DNA from 3 places in the Citrobacter europaeus genome. Region 2 is predicted to be linked to each of the others. Evidence: predicted binding sites of a transcription regulator. Region 2 holds the regulator's gene; each other region holds the start of a gene.
What was found. Region 2 encodes CRP, which controls carbon source genes, mostly activating them, when cyclic AMP is high. Its sites were predicted from a motif close to ATGTGANNNNNNTCACAT; they were not measured.
Positions count from the first base shown of each region.

Region 1: a site for CRP is predicted at 2,742-2,759, ahead of deoC (deoxyribose-phosphate aldolase). Genes of this name have one in related genera too.
Region 3: a site for CRP is predicted at 4,860-4,877, ahead of rhaS (HTH-type transcriptional activator RhaS). Genes of this name have one in related genera too.

Region 1 is NZ_CP148084.1:4,327,971-4,335,817, forward strand. It holds gene deoB (phosphopentomutase) at 1-287, opposite strand, end outside; gene deoA (thymidine phosphorylase) at 340-1,662, opposite strand; gene deoC (deoxyribose-phosphate aldolase) at 1,831-2,610, opposite strand; gene WHR59_RS20270 (YjjI family glycine radical enzyme) at 2,872-4,422, shown strand; gene WHR59_RS20275 (YjjW family glycine radical enzyme activase) at 4,394-5,257, shown strand; gene WHR59_RS20280 (metal-dependent hydrolase) at 5,353-6,129, opposite strand; gene WHR59_RS20285 (patatin-like phospholipase family protein) at 6,126-7,199, opposite strand; gene WHR59_RS20290 (DUF1328 domain-containing protein) at 7,321-7,482, opposite strand; gene osmY (molecular chaperone OsmY) at 7,610-7,847, opposite strand, start outside.
Region 2 is NZ_CP148084.1:390,069-397,915, reverse strand. It holds gene WHR59_RS01845 (ABC transporter ATP-binding protein) at 1-274, shown strand, start outside; partial or broken gene WHR59_RS01840 (hydrolase) at 450-1,518, shown strand; gene WHR59_RS01835 (YheU family protein) at 1,515-1,733, shown strand; gene WHR59_RS01830 (phosphoribulokinase) at 1,787-2,656, shown strand; gene WHR59_RS01825 (OsmC family protein) at 2,725-3,129, opposite strand; gene crp (cAMP-activated global transcriptional regulator CRP) at 3,438-4,070, shown strand; gene WHR59_RS01815 (YccS/YhfK family putative transporter) at 4,122-6,209, shown strand; gene argD (bifunctional acetylornithine/succinyldiaminopimelate transaminase) at 6,300-7,517, opposite strand; gene pabA (aminodeoxychorismate synthase component 2) at 7,603-7,847, opposite strand, start outside.
Region 3 is NZ_CP148084.1:4,920,204-4,928,050, reverse strand. It holds gene fucO (lactaldehyde reductase) at 1-934, opposite strand, end outside; gene rhaD (rhamnulose-1-phosphate aldolase) at 1,009-1,836, opposite strand; gene rhaA (L-rhamnose isomerase) at 1,980-3,239, opposite strand; gene rhaB (rhamnulokinase) at 3,236-4,705, opposite strand; gene rhaS (HTH-type transcriptional activator RhaS) at 5,006-5,854, shown strand; gene rhaR (HTH-type transcriptional activator RhaR) at 6,002-6,850, shown strand; gene rhaT (L-rhamnose/proton symporter RhaT) at 6,847-7,847, opposite strand, start outside.

The sequences.
Region 1 (7,847 bases), 1.2 Mb from region 2:
TTCCCGGAAGAGAGTTCATGCGCCCATGCATAGGCGCCAATGACTTCCGCGTTACCGTCCATGCCAGCAGCAATTTTACCGGTAGAACCTTCGTGAGCTTTCACCAGGCCCAGACGGGTCAGGTTAGGCAGAGTCAGTGGGCCTTTGCGACCATTGTCAGCTTCACCTTTCGCACAGGCTTCTGCAATGTGTCCCATAGTGTCTGAGCCTACGTCGCCAAAGCGATCCGCATCTTCAGTCGCACCAATACCAAAGGAGTCCAGCACCATAATAAATGCACGTTTCATATTAATCTCCGTACCTTTTGCGCCGCAAAAAAGCGATCAGATCAGTATACAGTTATTCGGTTATACGACGATAGACTGTCGGTGTAATTTCTGGCGCTTTATCGTCAAGGCTGATTGCCGCTTTGACCGCTTTCGCCGCTTCCTGCCAGCTGGCTTCATCTTTCGCGTGGATCACCGCCAGCGGACGCTGTCCATCTACACTGTCGCCCAAACGCGCCATGTCGCTAAAGCCAACGCTGTAATCAATGGTGTCCGAAGCCTGACGACGACCGCCGCCCATGGAAACGACCGCCATTCCCAGCGCACGAGTATCCATGGCGCTAACAAAGCCTTCGGTATCAGCATATACCGCTTTGCTGAGCATTGCCGTCGGCAGGTACTTCGCATAATTTTCGACGAAATCGGTCGGTCCTTTCTGCGCCGCAACCATGCGACCAAAAATCTCTGCCGCTTTACCGTTATCCAACACCGCCTGCAATTTCGCACGGGCTTCAGCGTCATCTTTCGCCAGTTTGCCGGAGATCAGCATTTCCACGCACAGCGCCATGGTGACGTCTAACAGACGTGGATTGCGGTATTCACCGGTCAGGAACTGCACCGCTTCGCGGACTTCTACCGCGTTACCAGCGCTCGAGGCCAGTACCTGGTTCATATCGGTTAACAGCGCGGTGGTACGTACACCCGCCCCGTTCGCCACGCCGACAATCGCTTCGGCAAGGGCTTCAGAAAGCTCGTAGGTCGGCATAAAGGCGCCGCTGCCTACTTTCACATCCATCACCAACGCATCCAGCCCTTCCGCCAGCTTTTTCGCCAGGATGGAGCCGGTAATCAGCGGAATGGAATCCACGGTCGCGGTAATATCGCGGGTGGCATAAAAACGTTTATCCGCCGGTGCGAGCGAGCTGGTTTGCCCAATAATCGCCACACCCACGTCTTTAATAATTTCACGGAAACGCGCGTCGTCCGGGAAGATATCAAACCCAGGAATCGCTTCCAGTTTATCGAGCGTACCGCCGGTGTGCCCCAGGCCACGCCCGGAGATCATCGGAATATAGCCGCCACAGGCAGCAACCATCGGGCCTAACATCAGTGACGTTACGTCACCCACGCCGCCGGTAGAGTGTTTATCCACAATCGGGCCGTTCAGCTGCAGGCTTTTCCAGTCCAGCACGGTTCCTGAATCACGCATTGCCATGGTCAGCGAAACTCGCTCAGGCATTGTCATATCGTGGAAGAAAATGGTCATCGCCAGGGCGGCGATTTGTCCTTCAGAGATGGTGTTGTCGCGAATACCATTGATAAAGAAACGAATTTCTTCATCGCTCAGCGCATGACCATCACGTTTTTTACGAATAATTTCTTGTGCGAGAAACACGGTAACCCCCGATTAATCAGGTTAAATGCTGCGGAAAACCCACTGCAATGAATGATTACTCTTAATAATCCAAGCCGTTGTAGGCCGGGTAAGCAACGCGCACCCGGCAGTCGTACTGATGCCGGATGGCGGCTGCGCCTTATCCGGCCTACGATGGGCAATTCAAACTTAGTAGCTGCTTGCGCTCTTACCGTCGCCATGACCCAGCGCTTTCAGCAGGCTCGCCAGCAGGCTGGATGCGCCAAAACGATAGTGACGAGAATCAGCCCAGTCAGCGCCAAACAGTTCGTCGGCAATCGCCAGGAACTGCTGTGCATCTTCTGCAGTACGCACGCCGCCAGCCGGTTTGAAACCTACGGTTTTAGAAACACCCATGTCGCGGATCACTTCCATCATGATGCGAGCGCTTTCAGGGGTCGCATTGACCGGCACTTTACCGGTAGAGGTTTTGATGAAATCAGCACCGGCTTTGATGGAGATTTCAGACGCTTTGCGAATCAGGGCTTCTTCTTTCAGTTCACCGGTTTCGATGATCACTTTCAGCAGCACGTTTGCCGCCGCGCACGCGTCTTTACAGGCTTTAACCAGATCAAAACCAACCTGCTCGTTACCCGCGATCAGCGCACGATACGGGAACACCACGTCAACTTCATCTGCACCGTAGGCTATCGCCGCGCGGGTTTCAGCCAGCGCAATCTCGATGTCGTCGTTGCCGTGCGGGAAGTTGGTGACGGTGGCAATACGGATGTCCGGCGTGCCCTGCTCTTTCAGAGTCTTACGCGCAACAGGAATGAAACGTGGATAGATGCAAATTGCTGCCGTGTTGCCAACCGGGGTCTTCGCCTGATGACACAGCGCGATCACTTTTTCATTGGTGTCGTCATCATTCAGGGTGGTCAGGTCCATCAGTTTCAGTGCACGCAGGCTGCTTGCTGTTAAATCGGTCATAACATTCTCCAACGGCATCGCCGTATAAAATTTCACCTTGCGAGTTTGTTAGTATTCTAACATCCGCTCGCTATTACACTTCGATATACATCACAGTTAATGAAAACCACATACAGATTTGCATTACTCTAATGAGATCTACTTCAAATAAATAACCTTTCCTGAGGGGATGCGGTGGCATCAGGCGCATCCGGATCAAAGGTTGTGGCGGCGTTGCTTTCTACAATGGCGTTACACCATCGGGATAAAAAGGAATCAACGATGCCCACTTCAAGCGAACTCGCGCTGCAACAGCGTTGCCAACAAATCGTGACCAGTCCGGTGCTCAGCCCTGAGCAGAAACGCCATTTTCTGGCGCTGGAGGCTGAAAACGCGCTGCCTTATCCGCAACTGCCTGCTGAGGCACGCCAGGCGCTGGATGACGGGGTGATCTGCGATATGTACGAAGGTCACGCCCCGTTCAAACCGCGCTATGTCTTACCCGACTATGCGCGTTTTCTGGCCAACGGTTCATCGTGGCTGGAGCTGGAAGGCGCCAGCGATCTTGATGATGCGTTGTCCTTGCTCACCATCCTGTACCACCACGTTCCGTCAGTGACCTCAATGCCGGTCTATCTCGGTCAGCTCGACGCCCTGTTGCAACCATATGTTAGAATTCTAACACAAGAAGAGATCGATATTCGAATAAAACGTTTCTGGCGTTATCTCGACAGAACCCTGCCAGACGCGTTTATGCATGCCAACATCGGCCCCGCCGATACGCCAGTCACCCGAGCGATTTTACGTGCAGATGCAGAGCTAAAGCAGGTTTCACCTAATCTGACATTTATTTATGATCCGCAAATTACCCCTGACGATCTGCTGCTCAACGTGGCGCAAAATATCTGCGAGTGCAGTAAGCCGCACATTTCCAACGGCCCTGAAAATGATAAAATTTTCACAAAATGTCAGTATGGCGTCGTCAGCTGTTACAACTCGTTGCCGCTCGCCGGAGGCGGAAGCACGCTGGTCAGGCTTAATCTGAAAGCCATTGCAGAGCGCAGTACCTCTGTCGATGACTTCTTTACGCGCACCCTACCGCACTATTGCCAACAGCAAATCGCCATCATTGATTCACGATGTGAATTCCTTTATGAAAAATCACATTTCTTTGAGAATAGCTTCCTCGTGCAGGAAGGGTTGATTGATCCCGAACGTTTTGTGCCTATGTTCGGCATGTATGGCCTGGCGGAGGCGGTGAACCTGCTGTGCGATAAGGCGGGGGAGAACGCGCGCTACGGCAAAGATGCGTTCGCCAATCAGCTCGGCTATCGTATCAGCGCCCAACTGGCGGAGTTTGTCGAAAGCACTCCGGTGAAATATGGCTGGAATCAGCGTGCGATGCTGCATGCACAGTCAGGGATCAGTTCTGACATCGGCACCACGCCGGGCGCGCGTCTGCCCTACGGCGATGAGCCGGACCCGATCACCCATCTGCAAACCGTCGCGCCGCATCACGCGTTTTATCACGCCGGGATCAGCGACATTCTCACGCTGGATGAAACCATCAAACGTAATCCTCAGGCGCTGGTGCAACTGTGCCTCGGGGCGTTTAAAGCCGGAATGCGCGAGTTTACCGCCAACGTGAGCGGCAACGATCTGGTCCGCGTCACCGGCTATATGGTCCGCCTGTCGGATCTGGAAAAATATCGTGCCGCAGGTTCACGCACCAACACCACCTGGCTTGGCGAAGAAGCCGCGCGCAATACGCGCATTCTGGAACGACAACCTCGCGTGATTAGCCATGAACAGCAGATGCGCTTCAGTAAGTAGGCTGATTCCTTTCTCCTGCGTCGACGGGCCGGGCAGTCGCCTGGCTCTGTTTCTGCAAGGATGTAATCTGCGCTGTAAAAATTGCCACAACCCGTGGACGATGGGGCGCTGCAACGACTGCGGGGAGTGTGTACTGCATTGCCCGCATGAAGCGCTGAGCCTGAGCGCGGGGAAAGTATGGTGGCAGTCCGACGTGTGTCAGCAGTGCGATACCTGCCTGCACATGTGCCCCCAGCAGGCCACGCCGATGGCGCAGAACATGAGCGTTGATGAGGTGCTGGAGCATATTCGCAAGGTAGTGCTGTTTATTGAGGGAATTACGGTCAGCGGCGGCGAAGCAACCACCCAGTTGCCGTTTATCGTGGCGCTGTTTAGCGCGATCAAAACCGATCCACAGTTGCAACACCTGACCTGCATGGTAGACAGCAACGGCATGCTAAGCGAAACCGGCTGGCAAAAATTGTTGCCGGTGTGCGACGGCGTGATGCTTGATTTAAAAGCCTGGGACAGCGAGTGTCATCGACAGCTAACTGGCCGCGATAACACGCTGATTAAACAGAGCATTACCTTTTTGTCCGGGCAGGGAAAACTGGCGGAGCTGCGCCTGCTGGTGATTCCTGGTCAGGTGGATTATCTGCAGCATATCGATGCGCTGGCGGCGTTTATCAAGCGTGCAGGTGATGTACCGGTACGGCTGAATGCCTTTCATGCGCACGGGGTGTATGGCGAAGCGAAAGACTGGCCGAGTGCAACGCCGGAGGATGTCGAGCAACTGGCGCAAGGGCTACGCGAACGCGGTGTGAATAATATGATCTTCCCAGCGCTGTACCTGTGAAATGCCGGATGGCGGCTATGCCTTATCCGGCCTACACATGAGGTCAGTCCGTAGGCCGGATAAGACGCTTTTGCGTCGCATCCGGCACGCAACAATCACACAGTAAACAACGCGGTCGTATTGCGATACAGCGCGTCAGCGATCACATCTGCAGGTTCCGGGCGCAGCTCGCATAAGACGTCAAACACTCTGACTACCTGCTCAGGGCGGTTGGGCTGTCCCTGAAAGCCGTTGAGCGGCATATCCGGCGCGTCGGTTTCCAGCAGCAGCGAGTCCAGCGGCAGTTGCGCCATAACCTCGCGGGTTTTACTGGCGCGCGGATAAGTAATGGTGCCGCCCACGCCAATTTTGTACCCCAGTTGCACAAAGCGTTCGGCCTGCTGCACGCTTCCGGAAAACCCATGCACCACGCCTGTTCGTGGCAAAGCATGGCGTTTAAGGTGCATCGCCAGCTTGTCATGAGTGCGCCGCGAATGCAGGATCACCGGCAATTCGTAACGCTTCGCCAGCTTAAGCTGCGCTTCCAGCAGCCGCTCTTGCTTGTCGAATTGCGGATCGTCCCGATACAGATCCAGCCCAATTTCGCCTACTGCCACCAGCTTTTTGGGACGCTTATCCAGCGCCTGCTGCAACTGTTCCAGGCAATCATCACCATGCTGTTCAATGACAATCGGGTGCAGCCCCAGGGCAGCAAACAATGAAGGATAATGTTCCGCTAACGCCAGTACGCGGGGAAAATTCGCCGCCTGGGTGGCCGGAACGATAATGCTTTGCACGCCGACGTCAGCCGCGCGCTGAATGCTGGCAGATTCATCGCCGGTAAACGGTGGGAAATCAAAATGACAATGCGTATCGATAAAACGATAACTCACGCCAAATCCTCATTATCAAACGTCGTGTCGTTCGCCTGAGGCGCATTGGCTACCACAGGCGCGTGGGCGTCGTTGGCCACCGGCGCGGGAGGAACCACCACCGGCCCCGGCACCACAATCTTCGGCGTCTGACGAGGCAGCGGCGCATTTTTCGCCAGCAGTTTACCGACTGTCGCCAGGAAGTAACGACCACACAGGCGTCCTGTCTTGTAATCTTCCCGCAGCGCCGGAATACGGCTTCCCAACGCCATACTATGGAGCGGCTTGGGTGGATAGATCTCAAAGATGCGCAGTTTACCCGGCGGTTTCTCAATAAAACTTTGGATCGCGCGATAGCTGTCTTCATGGTGCTGGACCAGATTCAATAACGGTTGCAGACTGCTTTCGCCCAGCCAGCGTTCCATACGTTTGAACCACTGTGGCGTATAGTACATTTGCGAGGGTACTGTGCGGATAACCACCAGCGTTTTTGCTCCGTGCTTCGCCGCCTCTTGCACCGGTATGGCGTCGCTGACGCCACCATCAAGATAGTTCACGCCATCGAGCGCAACTCCTGTGCGGTAGAATCCGGGAATCGCGCTGGAAGCACGGATAAGATCGAGCCAATTTTGCCGATTCGGCGAAAAATAGCCCGGCGTGTAGTCATCGCCCCGACAGGCGCACATATAAAACGCTTTCCCTGCGGCAAACAGGCGCTCGGCGTTATCCATTGCCAGCGGCATCTGGGAGGCGGTCGAATCCACCAGCCAGTCGAGATCGATTAAGTTTCCCCCGCGCACAAAGCGCACCGGATCAAAAAACTCACGTCGGGTAGTGTAACGCATGATGACTTTACGACCGTAACCAGGCTGGTTACAGAGATAAGCTGAAAGGTTTTGCGCGCCAGCGGACGTCCCGTAGAAGAGATCAAAGGGATTGAACTGCGCCCGCATGAATTCATCCAGTACGCCAGCGGTGAAAATGCCTCTTTGTCCCCCGCCTTCGCACACCAGCGCCATACTGCCTGGTTGAAACGGACGTAACGATAACGGCGCGATATTACCGAGCGTGACGGGTATTCTCTGCCCCACCTCTGCCTTCCTGTTGTTTTTGTAATAGGAGAACAAAGTAACGCAAAATGCCTGCCGCTAAAACCGTAAAAGCCAGTCCGCTGGACTGGCTGAGTAGCAAGATATCTTTACGGTTTACTTACTAGGGTCGTTTACGCCCGGTAAACAGGCTGACCAGAAACAGAATGATCCCCACCACAAAAACAATTTTCGCTGCGCCTGCAGCGGTACCCGCCAGTCCACCAAAACCCAGTGCAGCGGCAATTAACGCGATAACCAGAAATATGATGCCCCATCGAAACATGTGCTTCTCCTTTACCATAGTTAATGTCACCGCTTGATATGAGCACTCAGGCTGCCCATCGGCGATATTTTCAGTGTGGTGCACAACACGCCTCCCGACAAACGTCAGGAGGACGAATTAAGTCTAATTAGTGAGTTTTAAGATCGTTTTTGACGCTTTTCACGCCATCAATTGCTTTGGCGATGCTTTCAGCGCGATCGCTTTGAGCCTGTGATTCAACGGTTCCTGAAAGCTGTACCACGCCATCGGTGGTTTCAACCTTCACTTTGCGGGAAGGGACAATATCATCGGCCAGCAGTTTGGCTTTTACCTCACTGGTGATTGCCGTATCGCCCGCATAGCCTTTTACAGAAGTATCTTTGCTA
Region 2 (7,847 bases):
TAAAGACCAGAAGCGTCGCGAAGCTGAATTGCGCACCCTGACGCAGCCGCTGCGTAAAGAGATTACCCGTCTGGAAAAAGAGATGGAGAAACTGCACGCACAGCTGGCGCAGGCGGAAGAAAAACTCGGCGACAGCGAACTGTATGACCAAAGCCGCAAAGCCGAACTCACCGCATGCCTGCAGCAGCAGGCCAGTGCAAAATCCGGACTGGAAGAGTGCGAGATGGCCTGGCTGGAAGCGCAGGAACAGCTTGAGCAGATGCTGGCCGAATAGTCATGAGTGCCTGATAAGGCGAAGCCGCCATCCGGCTCCTGAGCCGAAAATGCCTGATGACGACGCTCGCGCGTCTTATCAGGCCTACGTTTCGTTTATGTAGTTGTGGCCCAGGCTCGCGTAACCTGCTGGCTGACTAGCGACAAAATCACATATTGGCTAACCCGCACGCGCTGTGCGCGGTATAGTTATTCTTTCCGATTATTAATTGCTCTGGTGTTATGGTTGAAATCACGTCCACAGAAATGACCCCACCTACCGACGATTCGCGAGAATTCCGCCCGATGCGCGGTATCAGTAACCGCCATCTGCAGACGATGCTGCCGCGCTTAATTCGCCGCAAGGTGAAGTTCGACGCCCACTGGCAGCGTCTGGAATTGCCCGATGGTGATTTTGTCGATCTGGCGTGGAGTGAAGATCCGCAACAGGCGAAACACAAACCGCGCCTGGTGGTTTTTCACGGTCTGGAAGGTAGTCTGAACAGCCCGTACGCACATGGCCTGATTGAAGCGGCGCAAAAGCGCGGCTGGCTGGGCGTGGTAATGCATTTTCGCGGCTGCAGCGGTGAACCCAATCGTCTGAACCGCATTTATCATTCGGGCGAAACAGAAGATGGCACCTGGTTTTTACACTGGCTGGAGCGTGAGTTCGGTCGCGTGCCGACCGCAGCGGTGGGCTATTCGCTCGGTGGCAACATGCTGGCCTGCCTGCTGGCCAAAGAAGGCAACGAGATTCCAATTGATGCCGCCGTTATCGTCTCCGCGCCTTTCGTGCTGGAAGCCTGTAGTTACCATATGGACAAGGGATTCTCTCGGGTCTATCAGCGCTACCTGCTCAATCTGTTGAAAGCCAATGCCTCGCGTAAGCTTGAGGCCTATCCAGGCTCGCTGCCGGTAAGTCTGTCCCAATTGAAATCTCTGCGTCGCATTCGCGATTTTGACGATCTGATCACCGCCAAAATCCACGGTTTCGCCGATGCTATAGACTATTATCGTCAGTGTAGCGCCATGCCGTTGCTCAACCAGATCGCCAAACCCACGCTGATTATCCATGCCAAGGACGATCCGTTTATGGATCATCACGTGATCCCGAAACCGGAAAACCTGCCTTCGCAGGTGGAGTATCAGTTGACTGAACACGGTGGCCACGTCGGATTCATTGGCGGCACGGTACGCCATCCTGAGATGTGGCTGGAATCCAGAATCCCCGACTGGCTGACAACGTATCTGGAGGTCTCATCATGATCATCCCCTGGCAAGATATCTCCCCGGACGCGCTGGACAATCTGATTGAAAGCTTTGTCTTGCGTGAAGGCACCGATTATGGTGAACATGAACGTTCGCTCGAACAAAAAGTCGCCGACGTCAAACGCCAACTACAATCAGGTGAAGCCGTGCTGGTGTGGTCTGAACTGCATGAAACGGTCAATATTATGCCGAGGAAGCAGATTCACGAGTAATCCGTAGCCGCCGGCCGACTTTACTATAATTATAACCATTTCATGGAGTTGTTATGTCTGCCAAACATCCGGTGATTGCGGTAACAGGATCCAGCGGCGCGGGGACCACCACCACCAGCCTCGCGTTTCGTAAAATTTTCGCGCAGTTAAATCTGCGTGCCGCCGAGGTGGAAGGTGACAGTTTTCATCGCTATACCCGTCCGGAAATGGACATGGCGATTCGCAAAGCGCGCGATGCCGGGCGGCATATCAGCTATTTCGGCCCCGAAGCTAATGACTTCGGTCTGCTGGAACAAACTTTCATCGAATACGGTCAGACGGGCAAAGGCCAGTCGCGAAAATATCTGCACACTTACGATGAGGCCGTACCGTGGAACCAGGTGCCAGGGACTTTCACGCCCTGGCAGCCGCTGCCTGAACCGACGGATGTCCTGTTTTATGAAGGACTGCACGGCGGCGTCGTCACCCCACAGCAAAACGTGGCCCAACATGTCGATCTGCTGGTTGGCGTGGTGCCGATCGTAAACCTGGAATGGATCCAGAAACTGACTCGCGATACCAGCGAGCGTGGACACTCGCGTGAAGCGGTGATGGACTCGGTGGTGCGATCAATGGACGATTACATCAATTACATCACGCCGCAGTTCTCCCGGACGCATATTAACTTCCAGCGCGTACCGACCGTCGATACCTCTAACCCCTTTGCCGCCAAGAGTATCCCGTCTCTGGATGAAAGCTTTGTCGTGATTCATTTTCGTAACCTGGAAGGGATCGACTTCCCGTGGCTACTGGCCATGCTGCAGGGCTCATTCATTTCCCACATCAATACATTGGTCGTGCCGGGCGGCAAGATGGGCCTGGCGATGGAATTGATTATGCTGCCGCTGGTCCAGCGACTGATGGAAGGCAAAAAGATAGGGTGAGGCGTGGAAAGTGCCCGATGGCGCTTCGCTTATCGGGCCTACGAATCAACATTATCCGGCGTCAGGGATTACGCGGCAACCACTTCATAGGAGTGGGTAATGTTCACCGCCTTTTCCAGCATCAGTGCCACGGAGCAATATTTTTCCGCTGAAAGGTCGACTGCGCGTGAGACTGATGCATCTTTCAGATCGTTACCCGTTACGATGAAATGCAGGTTGATGTGGGTAAACAGGCGCGGCGCTTCATCACGACGCTCTGAGGTCAGTTTCACTTCGCAGTTGGTCACATCCTGACGACCCTTTTGCAGGATCGATACCACATCAATTGCGCTACAACCGCCCGCCGCCATTAATACCATTTCCATCGGGCTCGGCGCTTTATCACCGGAGTTACCGTCCATCAGAATTTGGTGGCCAGAGGCGGACTCACCGAGGAAGGTTAACCCTTCAACCCACTTTACACGCGCTTGCATATTTCGTAACTCCAATGTTTCAATTTTCCTGACAGATTACGCGCACATAACAATTCTCGCAATGGAAGGCGACCTGCGTCATGCTGAAGCGAGACACCAGGAGACACACGGCGAAAGCTATGCTAAAACAGTCGGGATGCTACAGTAATACATTGACGTACTGCATGTATGCAGAGGACATCACATTACAGGCTGCAGTATATTTTTAGTAGCCCCCTTCCCAGGTAGCGGGAAGCACATTTTTGCAAACCCAGAGGCAGCGTCGTTTTCTGGCTCTGGAGACAGCTTATAACAGAGGATAACCGCGCATGGTGCTTGGCAAACCGCAAACAGACCCGACTCTCGAATGGTTCTTGTCTCATTGCCATATTCATAAGTACCCATCGAAGAGCACGCTGATTCACCAGGGTGAAAAAGCGGAAACGTTGTATTACATCGTTAAAGGCTCAGTGGCAGTGCTGATCAAAGATGAAGAAGGGAAAGAAATGATCCTTTCTTATCTGAATCAGGGCGATTTTATTGGTGAATTAGGCCTCTTCGAAGAAGGTCAGGAACGTAGCGCCTGGGTACGTGCCAAAACCGCATGTGAAGTCGCTGAAATTTCCTACAAAAAATTTCGCCAATTAATCCAGGTCAACCCGGATATTCTGATGCGCCTGTCTTCTCAGATGGCTCGTCGTCTGCAGGTCACGTCTGAAAAAGTCGGCAACCTCGCCTTCCTCGACGTAACTGGTCGTATCGCGCAGACTCTGCTGAATCTGGCGAAACAGCCTGATGCGATGACCCACCCGGACGGCATGCAGATTAAAATCACCCGTCAGGAAATCGGCCAGATCGTTGGCTGCTCCCGTGAGACCGTCGGCCGTATTCTGAAGATGCTGGAAGATCAGAACCTGATCTCCGCACACGGTAAGACTATCGTCGTCTACGGCACCCGTTAACCCCATCGAAGTGGCGCGTTACCCAGTAATGCGCCACTTTTGTTTGCACCGATGTGGCGAAGACTGATATACCACCCAGAGATCAACTACGCACTACGGCAGACGCTGGTGCTATGTTTACCTGTGGCTGTTGGTCTGATCATCGGTCAGCTTCATCTGGGCCTCCTCTTCTCCCTGGTCCCTGCCTGCTGCAACATTGCCGGTCTTGATACCCCGCATAAGCGCTTTTTCAAACGTTTAGCTATTGGCGCGTCTTTGTTTGCCGGATGCAGTTTGATCATGCAATTACTGCTGGCAAAAGATATACCACTGCCGCTTATCCTCACCGGCCTGACGCTAATTCTTGGTGTAACCGCCGAGTTGAGCCCTTTGCATGCGCGACTATTGCCTGCCTCACTTATCGCAGCGATTTTCACGCTAAGCCTGGCCGGCAACATGCCCGTCTGGGAGCCGCTGCTGATCTACGCGCTGGGCACGTTATGGTATGGCCTGTTCAACTGGTTCTGGTTTTGGATGTGGCGCGAACAGCCGCTCCGTGAATCGCTCAGCCTGTTGTATCGTGAATTAGCCGATTACTGTGAAACTAAGTACAGCATGCTGACCCAGCATGCCGACCCAGAAAAAGCGCTGCCTCCCCTGCTGGTTCGCCAACAAAAGGCAGTGGATCTGATTACCCAGTGTTATCAGCAAATGCATATGCTGTCGGCGCATCGCAACAACGATTACAAGCGCCTGCTGCGTGCCTTTCAGGAGGCGCTCGATTTACAAGAGCATATTTCCGTTAGCCTCCACCAGCCGGAAGAGGTGCAAAAGCTGGTCGAGCGTAGCCATGCGGAGCAGGTGATTCGCTGGAATGCGCGTACCGTAGCCGAACGCCTTCGGGTACTGGCCGATGATATTTTGTATCACCGTTTGCCGACCCGTTTCTCGATGGAAAAACAGATTGGCACACTGGAGAAAATCGCCAGGCAGCATCCGGACAACCCGGTGGGACAATTTTGCTACTGGCACTTTAGCCGTATTGCCCGCGTGCTACGCACCCAGCGCCCGTTGTATGCCCGTGACTTGATGGCTGACAAGCAGCGTCGGTTGCCGTTGATCCCAGCCCTGAAAAACTATCTGTCGTTGAAATCTCCAGCGCTGCGCAATGCCGGACGCATCTGCGTTATGTTGAGTATCGCCAGCCTGATGGGCAGCGCCTTACACCTGCCAAAGCCCTACTGGATTTTAATGACTATTCTGTTCGTCACGCAAAATGGCTACGGGGCGACCCGGGTACGCATCTTACATCGGTCGGTCGGTACGCTCGTTGGGCTGGTGATTGCCGGCGTCACGCTGCACTTTCATATTCCGGAAGGTTTCACGCTGGCAGCCATGCTGCTGATAACCCTGGTGAGCTATCTGATCATCCGTAAAAATTACGGCTGGGCTACCGTCGGCTTTACGGTCACGGCAGTTTACACCCTGCAACTGCTGACGCTGAACGGGGAACAGTTTATCGTGCCGCGGTTTGTCGATACGATCATTGGCTGCCTAATCGCCTTTGGCGGCACGCTCTGGCTGTGGCCACAGTGGCAGAGCGGTCTGTTGCGTAAGAACGCCCACGACGCGTTAGAAGCCGACCAGGAGGCCATTCGCCTGATCCTCAGCAACGATCCGCAGGCCACGCCGCTGGCGTATCAACGCATGCGGGTTAACCAGGCGCAGAACACGCTGTTCAACTCACTGAACCAGGCGATGCAGGAGCCAGGATTCAACTCGCACTACCTTGCGGACATGAAACTGTGGGTCACGCACAGCCAGTTCATCGTCGAACACATTAACGCGATGACCACGCTGGCAAGGGAACATACGATGCTGACGCCGGATTTGGCGCAGCGGTATCTGGAATCCTGTGAAATTGCGCTTCAGCGCTGTCAGCAGCGGCTGGAGTATGACGGACCGGGAAGCTCGGGCGATGTGAATATTCTCGAAGCGCCGGAGATGCTGTCCCACGGTCCGTTAAGCACTCTTGAGCAGCATCTGCAACGGGTTCTTGGGCATCTGAACACCATGCATACCATTTCGTCGGTAGCATGGCGTCAGCGACCGCACCACGGGATCTGGCTGAGCCGCCGACTACGGGACATGAAGGGTTAAAAGATTTGCCGGATGCGCTACGCTTATCCGGCCTACGAATCACACCTTACCCTGTAGGCCGGATAAGGCGCTCGCGCCGCCATCCGGCAATCAGCCCACCACCTTCGCGACAGCCTGCGCGAAACGCTGCATCCCTTCATCGATATCCGCCTGCTCTACCACCAGCGACGGCGCGAAACGCATTACGTCCGGCCCGGCGTTCAGCACCATCACCCCTTCGTGCGCGGCGGCATAGAGGAAATCGCGCGCCCGGCCTTTAAACTGCGGCTTCAACTCGGCGCCAATCAGCAGCCCCATCCCGCGAATATCGCTGAAAATGTCGAACTGTTGATCAATCTTGTGCAAATGCTGGACAAACGTCTGACGTTTGGCCTGAATGCCTCCCAGCACTTCCGGCGTGTTGATGATATCAAACGCTGCACCCGCTACCGCGCAGGCCAGCGGGTTACCGCCGTACGTGGAACCGTGCGACCCCACGTGGAACGCGGAGGCAATCTCCTGAGTGGTCAGCACCGCGCTCACCGGGAAACCGCCGCCGAGCGCCTTCGCGCTGGTGAGGATATCCGGCGTCACGCCGTAGTGCATATAGGCAAACAAATCGCCGGTACGCCCCATCCCGCTCTGCACTTCATCAAATACCAACAGCGCCTGGTGCTGGTCACAGAGTTCGCGCAAACCTTGCAGGAATTCCGGCGTAGCCGCAGTGACGCCGCCTTCTCCCTGAATTGGCTCAACCACCACCGCGCAGGTGTGATCGTCCATCACCGCTTTTACCGCATGCAGATCGTTAAACGGGACATGGATGATATCTGCCGGCTTTGGTCCAAAGCCGTCGGAGTATTTCGGCTGCCCGCCAACAGAAACGGTAAACAGCGAACGGCCGTGAAACGCATTATGGAAGGCAATGATTTTGGTTTTGAACGGGCTATGACGCACACAGGCATAGTGGCGCGCCAGCTTAAAGGCGGTTTCGTTGGCTTCCGTACCTGAATTCATGAACAGCACGCGCTCGGCGAAGGACGCATCAATGATTTTACGGCCTAAACGCAGCGCAGGTTCATTGGTGAAAACGTTGCTGGTATGCCACAGGGTTTCCCCCTGGGTTTTTAACGCCTCAACCAGTGCCGGATGGCAATGCCCTAGCGCGGTAACTGCAATGCCGCCCGCGAAATCAACATACTCTTTGCCCTGTTGATCCCAGACTCGACTCCCTTTTCCTTTTACCGGGATAAACTCAGCCGGTGCATAAATCGGCAGAATCACTTCATCGAATGTCGCGCGTGTAATAGCAGTTTGTTCAGTTGCCATGTCATTACCACCCTGTTAAGCAGAAATGCTAGTGAAATTATAATCACAAAATATGAATAAAAAATCACTGAATAGCAACCACAATTCAGCGATTGAGGAAATTAGCCAGCAGCTGATGCCCCTGTTCGCTGAGAATACTCTCCGGGTGAAACTGCACCCCTTCCATATCCCACTCACGGTGACGAATGCCCATAATCTCCTGCGTTTCACTCCAGGCCGTCACTTCAAAGCAGTCAGGAAGCGTTTCGGGGGCAACCACCAGAGAATGGTAGCGCGTCACCGTTAATGGGTTGGCGAGTCCCTGAAAAACGCCCTGCCCGTTATGCGTAA
Region 3 (7,847 bases), 600 kb from region 2:
CACGGGTATCGACGCCCATTGCCTGCGCCACGCGGGCAAAGCGCGCCACCGCGTTTGGGCGGTTAAAGTTTTCGATTACCGGCAGCAGGATGGCGTTGCAGACGCCGTGCGGCAGATTGTGGGTTGCACCCGGCTGATGAGCCAGCGCATGCACCAGACCCAGACCGGCGCTGTTAAATGCCATACCCGCCAGATACTGACCAAACGCCATTTGCTCGCGGGCTTCGAGGTTATGGCCCTCGTCGACCGCTTTTGGTAGCCACAGATTGATCAGGCGAATCGCTTCCAGCGCGTTGGCATCGGTAAGCGGATGCGCACCAACGGAAACATAGGCTTCCACCGCGTGGGTCAGGGCGTCCATGCCGGTTGCAGCGGTGACGGAGGCCGGGATTTCCAGCATGACACTGGCATCATCCACGGCGATATCCGGGATGATATTCGGGTCGATGATCACCTCTTTGACCTTGCGCGCAGAGTCGATAATAACCGCGTTGCTGGTCATTTCTGCTGCCGTACCGGCAGTGGTGTTGATGGCGACCAGCGGTACGCCCGCATTTTTCACTTTGCCCACGCCGGAGTAAGCGGTAGAAGGGCCTGGGTTGGCGGTCAGGATCTTCACCGCTTTAGCGGTATCGATCGGGCTGCCGCCGCCGAAAGCGATAATGTAGTCACATTCTGCGCCCTGATATGCTGCAAAACCCTGCTGCACCAGCTCCTCTGTCGGGTTCGGGAACACCTCATCAAACAGGTGGTAAGACATTTGATGTTCATCCAGCGCGGCAAACAGGCTGTCCAGCAGGCCCAGCTTCACCAGTTGACCATCGGTGACGATCAGCGCTTTGCCCCATTGTTTATTCGCCACGAGATCCACCATATCGGCAATCGCGCCGGCGCCATGCAGGCTAATTTTTGGCAGTGCCAACATAAAGCTCATCACTATTCTCCTTAACAATAAAATCCTGTAGGCCGGATAAAGTGAAGCCGCATCCGGCGTTGGGTTGGGAGGTATCAGTACAGCTCTACGGCGCTTGCCAGCGGCGTCACGCCAAAACGTTTGCCAAGGGCTATCAGTTCTTCGCGCGTGATGGTCTGCTTCATACCGCCCATCGAATAGATTTTGACCAGAACCTCGGCGGATTTCTCTGCGGTATCGATCAAACCGAACGCCTCGTCGAGGGTAGGTCCGCTGCCGAACACGCCGTGGAACGGCCACAGTACCAGCGAGTGTTTCTGCATTTCCTCGGCTGTCGCCTGGCCGATTTCATCCGTACCCGGCACCATCCACGGCAGAATGCCGACGCCATCCGGGAATACCACCAGGCACTCGGTGCTGCCTTCCCACAGTTTGCGGGTAATCAGCGCGGTGTTGTTTTCCAGCACGTAGGTCAGGGCGATCAGGTTGGTGGCGTGGCAGTGCATGATCACGCGGTCTTTGCCGTTCGTCGCTTTAATACGTTCGCAGTGGGAGAGGAAGTGAGCTGGCAGTTCAGAGGTTGGTACGGCCTCGTGGGTCAGGCCCCACAGGATATGGTAGCCCGCGCCGTCGCTGTCTACTTTCACCACGCCCAAATTTGCCGCGGGATCGAGCTGAACGTTACGGAAAAATTTGCCGGAACCGGTGACGATAAACGGCGTGTTCGCCAGCAATGGCATTGGCTGACTTAGCGCGATATAGCGTGGTTCTTCATGGAAATCGGCGCTAAACGGTGCAATGTCTGCCTCATCCAGACGCAGCGTCAGGTTGCCGCCGTTACGCTCGTCCCAGCCTTTCAGCCACGCATCAGAAGTGGCTTTGATCATCCCCTGGACGAACCAGGAAGTAGTAATGTTTTGCATCTTCGGTGTTCCTGTTTATTGCCCGAACGTTATCGGGTCTTACGATTGCCGGATAAGCGAAGCGCCATCCGGCAATCGTGTTTCATTCATTGCCGGATGGCGACGCGGGGCGTCTTCTCCGGCCTACAAGTCTGGCGTCACGGTTAGCTACGTTTGCTCAAAATCTCTTTTTCATAGGCGCGCACGCTTTCCAGCCACTGGCTACCCGCTGGCGTGTCGTGGCGCTGGCAATACATCTCCCAGACGGCCTGCCACGGCAGTGATTTTTGCTCTTCCAGCAGGGCCAGGCGTGCGGTGTAGTCGCCGCTGGCTTCAAGCTGACGCAGTTGTTCGGTCGGTTCTAACAGCGCGCGCAGCAGCGCTTTTTTCATATTGCGAGTGCCAATCACCCACGCGGCGATGCGGTTAATGGAAGCGTCGAAGAAGTCGAGGCCAATGTGTACGCGGTCGAACAGGTTGTGGCGGACGATCTCGCTGGCAATTGCCTGAGTTTCATCATCCAGCAGCACAACATGATCGCTGTCCCAACGCACCGGACGGCTGACGTGTAGCAGCAGGCGCGGTACGTACAGCATGGCGGCGGAGATTTTGTCGGAAATTACTTCGGTCGGATGGAAGTGACCCGCATCCAGGCATAGCGCGGTTTGACGGCTGGTGGCGTAACCCATATAGAACTCGTTGGAGCCCACGGTGTAGCTTTCAGCGCCGATGCCAAACAGTTTGCTCTCAACGGCATCGATATGGTGCGTCGGGTTGAGTTTCTCGCTGATCACCTCGTCCAGTGCTTCCAGCAGGCGCTGGCGCGGCGCTAAACGGTCAACGGTGATGTCTTTCATGCCATCCGGGATCCAGATGTTCATCACCGACGGTGTACCCAACTGCTCGCCAAAATACGCCGAGACGCGACGGCTGGCTTTGCAGTGATCAATCCAGAACTGGCGAATGGTGTCATCGGCGTGGGCCAGCGTGAAGCCGTCAGCGCTCAGCGGGTGAGAGAAGCAGGACGGATTGAAATCCAGCCCTAACTGGTTCGCTTTCGCCCACTCAACCCAGTTTTTGAAGTGTTCGGGTTTGATTTGGTCGCGGGCGACCGGCGTATCCGATTCCAGATAGATCGCGTGCAAATTCAGGCGTTTTGGTCCCGGAATCAGGCTTAGCGCTTGCTCCAGATCGGCCCGCAGTTCGGTGGCGTTACGCGCTTTGCCCGGATAGTTGCCGGTAGCCTGAATACCGCCGGTGAGCGAGCCTTCCGGATTCTCGAAACCGGCGACATCATCGCCCTGCCAGCAGTGCATGGAGACCGGCAGACGATCGAGCTGGCGCAATGCCGCCTCGACATCAATGCCTACCGCGGCGAAACGCAGTTTTGCCAGTTCCCAGGCTTGTTCAAGTTGAGTGGTCATGCGCAAAGCTCCTTTGTCTGTCGTAGTGATTGAAACTGCGCCTGGTAGCGGGCAATTTCACTTTCAGGATTTGGAATAAAGGTGGTCAGGTCGTAGTTGGCGCGTACTACCTGACGGAAATCATCGACGTTGTTAAGCTCGTCCAGCGTCATCAACTGGATGCCGATATTGCCGAGCGTGGAGGCCTCAATCGGGCCGGACATAACGCGAATCCCGCAGGCATCCGCGCACAGCTGGTTCAGTAAGACGTTCTGGCAGCCGCCACCGACGATGTGCAGTTGGCTAAACGCTGCGCCTCGCAGCTGCGCCAGTTCTTGCAGAATATCGGCGTATAGCAACGCCAGACTGTCGAAGATACAGCGCGCCAGTTCGGCGTTTTGCAGGGGAACGGGTTGGCCCGATTCACGACAGGCTGCCTGAATTTCGGCACTCATATCGTCGGGATTGATAAAGCGATCGTCGTTCGGGTTTATCAGGAACTGGCAGGCCGGCAGCGCTTGCGTTTCGGCGATAAGCGTTGGCAGATCGGTAATCTTGCGCTCTTTTAAAACGCGCTGGAGCAGCCATAACCCCATAATATTTTTCAGTACGCGGTAGCGCCCTTCCGCGCCCCCTTCGTTGGTGATGTTCGCCGCCAGCGCCGCATCGTTGGTATACGGTGTTCTGCTCTCAAAACCCATCAGCGACCAGGTACCGGAAGAAAGATACGCGCTGTTTTTGTCGGCCAACGGCGAAGCAATTACCGCACTGGCGGTGTCGTGACTGGCGACGGCCACGACCGGAATGCGATTTTTCTGTAGGCAAATCCAGTGGCCAATTACGTTCCCCGGGTGCGTCGGGCGACCAAACCAGGCTTTGTCTGCCCCGGTCCACGCCAGCAGCGTGTCATCCCAGTCGTCGGTGTTGATATTGACGAGCTGCGTAGTGGTGGCGTTGGTGTATTCCCAGTTCATTTCACCGGTCAGGCGAAAGCTGAAGTAATCGGGGATCAGCAGGGCATGAGCCACCTGCGGGAGCAGTTCTGGCTGCTGTTCAACCAGTGCACGCAGCTGATACAACGTGTTAAAGGGCAGAAACTGAATGCCGCTGCGGCGATAAATTTCACCTTTACCCGGCTGCGTCATCGCCTGCGCCATAATGCCGGCTGTACGGCTGTCACGGTAAGAGACCGGCAGACCAACACGCTGACCAGCGTTATCGATCAGGACGTAATCTACGCCCCAGGTATCAATGCCGATGCTGTCTATCCGAATGCCTTCATCACAGACTTTTTTCAGGCCAAGACGAATGTCATTTTCCAGGCTGTCGATGTCCCAGGTATCAAAACCGTCAGTTTTTTGCAGACAGTTAATGAAGCGGTGGATTTCACGCAGCGTCAGGGTGCGGTGTTCACTGTCGTAACGCGCCAGCATTACGCGCCCACTGGATGCGCCGAGATCGACAGCGACACAATGGCGAAAAGTCATAGCGAGGTCCTTCTGAGTTTTATTGCACTCAGTCTAAGAACCCCTGATAAAGCGTACCTTCTTGACAGTGACAGCCCCAATTAGCGGCTGGCAACACGGCAAAGGTGAACGTGATGTTGTTCACAGTTTCCGCTAATAGCGCGGATTTTGGCGGATGTGACGCCTTCCGCATTTCCCGATCTTTCCCGCCATTTCTTGAAGAATTAACCGTGTTTACGCACTTTGGCGTCAAAAATTTAAGGTGAGGGTAGTAACCCTTAATTACTATTCAGCCATATTCGTTAATCAGGGGGAGCCGTCATGACCGTACTGCATTGCGTGGATTTTTTTCCGACAGGTAAAGCGCCAGTGGCTATTGAACCACGCCTTCCTCAACCCGCATTTCCTGAGCATCATCATGATTTTCATGAAATTGTAGTGGTCGAGCATGGCACGGGGATCCATGTGTTTAACGGACAGCCTTACACCATTAGCGGCGGGACGGTGTGTTTCGTCCGCGATCATGACAGGCATTTATATGAACATACTGACAATCTGTGCCTGACCAACGTTCTGTATCGCTCTCCGGATGCGTTTCAATTTCTGGCTGGGCTGAATCAGCTTTTGCCTCAGGAACAAAATGGGCAGTATCCCTCCCACTGGCGCGTAAACCAGGGCGTACTGCAGCAGGTTCGTCACCTGGTGGGGCAGATGGAGGCGCTCGGCGAGGGGATGGATACGCCGACGGCGGCAAATCGCGAGATCCTGTTTATGCAGTTACTGGTGCTGCTGCGTAAAAGCAGCCTGATGGAAGCGGCCACTGATAACGACGCGCGGCTTAATCTTCTGATGGCGTGGCTGGAAGATAATTTTGCCGACGAGGTGTGTTGGGAGGCGCTGGCCGAGAAGTTTTCGCTCTCTTTACGCACTTTGCACCGCCAGCTTAAACAGCAGACAGGACTAACGCCGCAGCGCTACCTTAACCGTCTGCGGCTTATTAAAGCCAGGCATCTGCTTCGTCACAGTGATGACAGCGTGACAGATATCGCTTATCTCTGCGGTTTCGGCGACAGTAACCACTTTTCGACGCTTTTCCGCCGTGAGTTCGAGTGGTCACCGCGCGATATTCGTCAGGGGCGCGACCTTATTGCGGGAAGCAGCCTTCAGTAACGCGAAAGCTATCAACGTTTTTTACCGCCGAATCTCAGATAATCATGTCCCTCAACGCCGGATGGCGGCTACGCCTTATCCGGCCTACGTGTCACGTAATCTGTAGGTCGGATAAGGCGTAGCCGCCATCCGACAGGGAATATTGTGATGGCGAATCAGCTAATCCTTCTGAAATCAGACTTTTTTGCGCATGAAAAGCAGGCGGTCGCCGTGGCCGATCGTTATCCGCAGGATGTCTTTGCTGAACATACTCATGAGTTTTGCGAACTGGTACTGGTCTGGCGCGGCAATGGGTTACATGTTCTCAACGAACGTCCGTACCGGATAACCCGTGGCGATCTGTTTTACATTCGCGCCGAAGATAAACACTCCTACACTTCCGTTAACGACCTGGTGTTACAAAATATCATCTACTGCCCGGAACGATTGACGCTGAATGTTGACTGGCAAGGGGCGATCCCCGGCTTTAACGGTACGCCGCGGCAGCCGCACTGGCGTCTCGGTAGCGTTGGTATGACCCAGGCCCGGCAGGTGATAAGCCAGCTTGAGCATGAAAGTAATCAGCGTGATGCGCAGGCTTTTACCATGGCGGAACTGCTGTTCGGGCAACTGGTGACGCTCCTTAAACGCCATCGTTACGCCACAGATACGCTCCCGGCGACATCGAGTGAAACGCTGTTGGACAAACTGATCACCGCGTTAGCCGGTAGCCATGAGCATGCGTTCGAACTGGATAAGTTTTGCGAGCGTGAACGGTGCAGCGAGCGCGTTTTGCGCCAGCAGTTTCGCAGTCAGACCGGGATGACCATCAACCAGTATCTGCGCCAGGTGCGGGTCTGCCATGCTCAGTATCTGCTCAAGCATAGCCGGTTGATGATTAGTGAGATTTCTATGCGCTGCGGCTTTGAGGACAGTAACTACTTTTCGGTGGTGTTCACGCGCGAAACCGGGATGACGCCGAGCCAGTGGCGTCATCTCAGCACTCAACATAATTAGCTGGCCATTCCCAGACCCACAATGTTTGCCGCGACAATGATCACCACGCAACCAAGGCTTAGCACGCTGACCGGCCGGCGTCCTGCATTGCTCCACTCTTTCATGATCAGGCCCACGATGCCACCGCACAGGACGTAGAAGCTCATGTGCAGCATCCAGCTCATGTAGTCATATTGCGCCGGAATTTTTGCATGGCCCCACGCGTAAAAGAAGAACTGGAGATACCACATCAGACCAGCAAGCGCCGAGAACAGGATGTTGCTGATAATCAGCGGTTTGGCTAACGAGAAGTCGGCTTTTACTGACAGGTTTTTCATTTTTGCCAGACGAATGAAGCAGTATCCCAGATTGATCACCGCACCGCCGCCCATGATGACGACGTAGCTGGGCAGGGCGACATACAGCGGATCGATACCGAGCGCAGCAGCGGCTTCGTGCATGGGTTTAGCCGCATCCATCGCAAAGGACATCCCTGCGGAGAAAAAGCCGCACATCACCGCCAGTATCAGACCTTTTTTCAAATTGAACTCTTCGGCTTTGATGCCCATCTTGCGCTCTTTTAACTGTCCGGCGCGGGTAACAATCGCCACACCGATCAGGGCGACCAGCACACCGAGCAGGGTCATACGCCCACCAGGTGTGCCGATGAGCACGTCAAATTTACCGGCAATGATTGGCGTCATTAAGGTGCCAACAATCAGCGTAATACCGATAGCGATCCCGATCCCCATCGACATCCCGAGGTAGCGCATGGTCAGACCATAGTTGATGTTACCAATCCCCCACATGGCACCGAACAAAAATACCGGTAGCAGTGTGGACGCGCTGAATGAACTGTAATAGGTCCAGAAGTCCGGCAGCAGGATCGCGCTGACGAGCCAGGGAAGGATCAGCCATGAAACAAAACCACCAATGGACCACATGGTTTCCCAGGACCAGTGTTGTACCTTTTTAAAGGGGGCATAGAAACAAGCGGCACTAGCGGCACCGATAAGAT